2 regions of the Paenibacillus sp. 7516 genome follow, and region 2 is predicted to be linked to the other one. Evidence: riboswitches for the same ligand, from Rfam matches in the RefSeq annotation. Region 2 holds a riboswitch; the other holds the start of a gene.
What was found. Region 2 has a riboswitch for ZMP and ZTP ahead of CHI14_RS04510 (bifunctional 5,10-methylenetetrahydrofolate dehydrogenase/5,10-methenyltetrahydrofolate cyclohydrolase). Riboswitches for the same ligand answer to the same signal wherever they lie in the genome.
Positions count from the first base shown of each region.

Region 1 (3,116 bases), on a different contig from region 2:
GACTTGGGGGTATGGGAATGTGGGATGTGTCTGCCCATTTGGGGCAGTTGGTAACCATTTTGATTATGGCCGTCGCCCTCGGGCTGGATGCCTTTTCGCTGGGTATTGGGATTGGCATGAAAGGCATTCGTTTGCGTGATGTGCTGCGAATCAGTTTGGTTACGGCCTTGTTTCATGTCATCATGCCGCTGATCGGCATGTACACGGGAAAATACGTCAGCTCTCTCTTGGGAGATATTACGACGTATGCTGCAGGCGGATTGCTGGTTCTGCTTGGGGGTCACATGATTCTGAATGCATTTCGTGAAGGTGATACCAAGCTGGTGGACCATCGCTCCATGCTCGGTGTGATTTTATTTTCACTCAGTGTGAGTGTGGATTCGTTTTCCGTTGGGGTGTCCCTCGGCATGTTTAGCAGTGATCTGGTGCTGACCGTACTTGCCTTTGGTGCATGCGGTGGAATCATGTCCGTCATGGGACTGCTGCTGGGAAGACGAGTAAGCCAGAACCTTGGTGATTATGGTGAAGCGATTGGCGGAGCCATCCTGCTTGCGTTTGGACTGTTGTTTATTTTTTAATAGTCATAGAGCGGAACAGCTGGAGCCCCTTGTGCAGTCATAACCGATACTCTTTAAATTTTCATCATTTAAAATTAAAATATTGCATCATTCGACAACATTTGCGAAATGGGGAGGCTATCACAATGAAACATATTTTGTTTGTATGTACAGGGAATACGTGCCGCAGCCCCATGGCGGAAGGGCTTTTGCGCAAGCTGGCAGCGGAACGGGGCATTCAGGTAGAGGTTCGTTCTGCAGGTGTGGCAGCAGCATCGGGAATGCCAATTTCCCGTCATGCCGAAGCAGTATTAAGAGATCACCAGGCGGAAGGGCCTGGTCATTCCACACAGCTTAACGCGAGCCTGATGGACTGGGCAGATTTGGTCCTTACGTTAACGCGGAGCCATAAACAGCATGTCATGCAGGTTTTTCCGGATTCGGTACACAAGACGTACACGCTGAAAGAATATGTGGAGAATGATAATCAGGTTCTGAATGACCTTCAGGAACTGGACAGCCTGTTCGCCACACTGGAACTGAAGCGTGCACTGGGTCAGGAGATTCTGGCATCAGAACGTGAGCGCGTGATCGAGATTCGGCAGCGTATTCCAAGCTTTGATATATCTGACCCGTTTGGCGGCAGTCGAGATGATTACAATATCGCCGCTGCGGAGATCAGAACTGCGCTGGATCGCCTCCTGGACAAGTTGGGATAAACCGGGATTGTGCAGGTCATAGTAATTGGGCAGGGAAGATTGAATCTTCAAATTAATTTGTTATGCAAAAACGAACACGTAGTGTAAATTACCCGTTGATTTTAAGCGTGGGTTGTTTTATGATGAAGGGGAAAACAGGGATCCGGTGTAACTGGCGACGAAGTGGGCACAACCACAATGGAGCACCGGAACAAACGGCCGGTCGCCTGGGCAAAAGAGCAATTCTGCGATACCCGCAGACTGCTCTTTTTTTCGTCTTTCATCTGATTATTCGCTATAATAGTACCTGAAATGCCGTGCTTGAATACAAGAGCGGGCAGCCGTGAGGGAGTCAGGCATGATTTTATCGGGAGGCGATAGGATGACTATTGAGTTAGATTCGGATCAACCCGGATTGCAGGAACAGACCGTAACCATTCTGCGTGAACTGGCACTTGCCGGAAAGCTTGGACCTGGACAGATCGTTGTGATCGGTACAAGCACAAGCGAGGTTGCAGGCCAAAAGATTGGTACGAGTGGTGCCGTTGATGTAGCACAGCAGCTTCTTGCAGGGATTCGCGAGGTGCAGCAGGAATTCGGTTTTGAGCCTGTGTTTCAGTGCTGTGAACACTTGAACCGCGCATTGGTGATGGAACGTTCACTGCTCACACGTCTTGGTTTGACTGAAGTGGGCGCCGTACCGGTTCCCAAGGCAGGCGGTTCCATGGCATCCGCAGCATATCGTTCGCTGAGTGATCCTTGTCTGGCTGAACATGTGCAGGCTCATGCAGGAGTAGATATCGGGGAAACGATGATTGGCATGCACTTGCGGCATGTGGCAGTCCCCTTCCGTACAACACTTCGCTATATCGGGGAAGCCCGTGTGACGACAGCTTTGACCCGTCCGAAGCTGATTGGCGGCGAACGTGCGGTGTATCAGATGGAAGAACAACCAGATTCGACATTTTGCGACTAAATCTTCAACCTACTATAAAGCGAAACTGAAAGGTTACACTCCTAACTCCGATTGCAGTACCATCTTCCGATCGCTGTTATCCCCAGATTTTTTGAATCCCCTTTTAAAGGGGAAATCCGGTGATAAAGGCGAACACTTCGTTTCTTTAGATTGGTCCTGCACTCTCCGTTTTCGTGTAAACATCAATTTTGCTTTATAACTTCACTAATATACTGGGAGGAATTTAAACATGGAACAATTGCGTAAGAATGACCCTGCAGTACTTGAAGCGATGAATTTGGAGTTGAAACGCCAACAGAACAACATTGAGCTGATTGCATCCGAGAACATCGTAAGTGAAGCGGTAATTGAGGCGCTTGGATCTGTACTGACGAACAAGTACGCTGAAGGATACCCAGGCAAACGTTATTATGGTGGCTGCGAGCACGTGGATGTCGTGGAAGATATCGCACGTGACCGTGCGAAGGAACTGTTTGGAGCTGAGCACGTAAACGTACAGCCTCACTCTGGAGCACAAGCAAATATGGCAGTTTACCTTGCAGCATTGAAACCAGGTGACACGGTACTGGGTATGAATCTTGCCCATGGTGGACACTTGACTCACGGCAGCCCGGTGAATGCATCTGGTTTGCTCTACAACTTCGTGGCATATGGCGTACAGGAAGATACATTCCTGATCGATTATGATGAAGTGCGCAAAGCAGCGTTCAAGCACCGTCCTCGTCTGATTGTTGCAGGCGCAAGTGCATACCCGCGTACGATTGATTTTGAAAAACTCGCTTCTATCGCAAACGATGTAGGTGCATTGTTCATGGTGGACATGGCCCATATTGCAGGACTGGTTGCTGCTGGATTGCATCCGAGCCCGGTTCCACATGCCCATTT
Region 1 covers NZ_NPBI01000024.1:518,556-521,671, forward strand. The annotation lists gene CHI14_RS21890 (manganese efflux pump MntP) at 18-578, shown strand; gene CHI14_RS21895 (low molecular weight protein arginine phosphatase) at 704-1,276, shown strand; ZMP/ZTP riboswitch at 1,414-1,495, shown strand; gene CHI14_RS21900 (TIGR01440 family protein) at 1,638-2,231, shown strand; gene CHI14_RS21905 (serine hydroxymethyltransferase) at 2,461-3,116, shown strand, end outside.
Region 1: another riboswitch for ZMP and ZTP. It lies ahead of CHI14_RS21900 (TIGR01440 family protein); the one in region 2 lies ahead of CHI14_RS04510 (bifunctional 5,10-methylenetetrahydrofolate dehydrogenase/5,10-methenyltetrahydrofolate cyclohydrolase).

Region 2 (3,116 bases):
AGTACAACAACTTCCTGGGGATGACCCTCACCTCCTATGGATTCCTAAACTCATTAACGGAAATCTCAAGGAACATGTTGCACAATAAAAAAAGCAGTCCTCAGCGGACTGCCCGTTCGATTTTTACATTTTCAGATCCAATTGAAACTGATCCAGCTCTTCTTCTGCGTCACGCATTAATTCCACTAGCTGATCAGCGTATTCTCCAAGCACAGCCCTGCTGGCCTCAAAATTAACCCATTGAATGGTTAGTGGAATTGAAATGAAGCCTGTAATGACATCCCATAACGCATCGAGATTCCGCCCGTAAGATTCATTTAACCCCAGCTTCGCCTGAAGAATATCATGCAGCTCTTCTTTTCCATGAACATCATTTCCATCAATGATTACTGTCTTCATACCATCCTACCTTTGGTCATTTGATTTGTTCAAACGTGCGATAATGATCGGTTGTCTTGTATATTAAGCCATCACTGGAATAGAGGATTCGGTCACTTCCCCGGGTTCCACCGGAATAATTGATATCTGCCTCGTACCACGTTCTTCCCTTTTTCTTGGGTAACAAGCTTTCCCGATTCTGAAAAATATCGCCGCCGATACTCTTGCCAGGGGCCACATCTTGCAGATTTCCTTCACTTGGTTCCCAGCCTAAAGCTCTGGCCTCCTTCTTGGTAATATAATTATCCGGAAGTTCCTGATGCTCGGCAAGATAATTGGCGACTTCGTCAAATTGGTTCAAGACAGCTTGAGTCTGGGTCGAATCATCTACAGATAGCGATTCAAGCGAACAGCCTGCGAACAGCATCGTCGCAAGAATAATGAGTACAGCACCTAACCATTTTTTAATATACACTGCTTATAATCTCCTTTTAATCTTCTTAACTCAAAAAAGTATATACCAATCTAGACACAGTTCCAAGTATAGCTAAATGTTAAAAGGATTGAAGTCAATTTCAAAATGAAGTACTATCAATTTAATATTGTTATGGTCATATGTAACTGGCGAACACGGTGAACCGTGAGGGAGCATATGATGTCTAATCAAGCCGTACGCCTGGGCAGAGGTAAGGAAGTTTTATTTCCTTGCCTCTTTTTATTTGGAAAGGGCGATGATGAGCATGAGTACAGAGAAGCTAATGTTGAGTGGACAAACGGTAGCGGACTTCATGAAGGAAGAGATGACTGCGAAGGTTGCCATGTTGAAGGAGAAAGGAATCACGCCTTGTCTAGCTACTATTTTGGTCGGTGATGACCCCTCTTCAGAAACATATGTACGAATGAAAGGCAATGCATGTGCCCGAATAGGTGTACATTCCATTAAAGTGGTTTTGCCTGCAGAGACTACAACGGAACAATTGATTCAGGAGATAACCAAATTAAATGAAGATGTATCCGTACATGGCATTCTATTGCAGCACCCGGTACCGCAGCATATCGATGAAAGAGCCGCTTTTGATGCAATTAGCATAGAGAAAGACGTGGATGGCGTTACCACCCTAGGATTTGCGTTAAATGCCTTTGGAGTCGCCGCTTTTCCATCCTGCACACCACAAGCGATTATCCGTATTCTGGATTTCTATAACGTTCCAATTGAAGGCAAGCATGCTGTGGTCATAGGAAGAAGTCCAATTCTGGGTAAGCCCGTTTCAGCCATGCTGCTTAACCGAAATGCAACGGTAACTACCTGTCACTCCAAAACCGTCAATCTGGAAGAAATCGTGAAGTCGGGAGATATCGTGATTGCTGCCGTTGGCAAACCCTGTTTTGTACAAGGAAGCTGGATTAAACCTGGTGCAGTTGTCGTTGATGCAGGCTACAATAAAGGCAATATCGGTGATGTGGACTATTCATCCTGCTTGACTCCGTCATCTGCCATTACACCCGTCCCTGGTGGGGTGGGTCCCGTAACCATCGCTACGCTGATCGAACACACCATCAAATCAGCCTGCATGCAATCCATAAAAACATCATAATATGTACGAAAGCACGCAAAGCTCACTCTTTTCTTAAGGGCTTTGCGTGCTTCACTCTGTAAAGACATAAGGGGTAATGTGCATTGAAAGTGAGTGCGTACGTGTGCTAATACCATTTTCGTTACTGCTTATCTGTTCATGTTCTTTTTATTTTTTGGCATATTGTAAAATGGCCGTCGCCGCACGAATACGAAGTTCCTCGTCTTCGCTCTGTAATGCATTCTTTAGTACATCGAGAGCTTCCTGTACTGTCCCGTCATCTACGCAAACCGGATGTTGAACTGTCGTTTCCGTTTCGGGAGTACTTGAAAGCCACGGATCCAATTGAGCCTGTGAAAGTGGATACTCGAATGCTGAAATGATGGAATCATTCGAAATCAGAGCACGCACCTTATCGTTTATCTCTGTCAGTGGAATTCGCCCCAACCACGTTACGCCTCGCCGATGACATATCGAATCTTCTCCAGTGCTAACGGAATCATCGTAAAAATAGTCACCCACATCCCCAACATATATCCACTCATCGTCATGAATTAAGACATGATCTCCATCCTGCATGATGTTTACAAATGTCTGTAGGTTAGCTATTACTCCGCTCAGTTCCGATTCAGGTATTGCGTAATGCTGCCTGATTTGCTCTTTCCATTCTTCATCCGGCAGTTGTTCCAAATCCCCTGTAGCTGGCCAATCGATCCCAATAAAGTTATCTTCCAGGAAGGCTGCAGTTCGATCAGTTCCGTGTATGGTGGATTCGATGTGAAAAAGGTTCATGCTGCACTTGTCCTCCTCTAACAATCAAGCTTGAAGGTTATTTTTTCGTTTACGAAATGCCGATGGTGTCTCCCCAAAGGCTTCACGGAATTTTCTTGTAAAATGTATACCGCAGTCGAATCCGACATCCGCAGCGATCTCTGCGATTTGCCGGTTCGTTCCAGCGAGAAGCTGCGCTGCCTTCTCCAACCTAAACTTGTGAACTGTATTTAGAATCGTATCCCCTACCTGCTCCTTAAATAAGTGAGAGAGGCGTGAGGTGGATAAACAGCATCGGTTCGCAAGTTCCGGTATGCTTATCTTCTGCGCAGGATGCATCTGCAGATTCCGCATGATCTCCGCAATTCGGGGATCCATCGTCGCCGGAACATT
Region 2 covers NZ_NPBI01000006.1:234,757-237,872, forward strand. The annotation lists gene CHI14_RS04500 (barstar family protein) at 124-399, opposite strand; gene CHI14_RS04505 (ribonuclease domain-containing protein) at 416-805, opposite strand; ZMP/ZTP riboswitch at 986-1,067, shown strand; gene CHI14_RS04510 (bifunctional 5,10-methylenetetrahydrofolate dehydrogenase/5,10-methenyltetrahydrofolate cyclohydrolase) at 1,119-1,973, shown strand; gene CHI14_RS04515 (hypothetical protein) at 2,121-2,744, opposite strand; gene CHI14_RS04520 (helix-turn-helix domain-containing protein) at 2,769-3,116, opposite strand, start outside.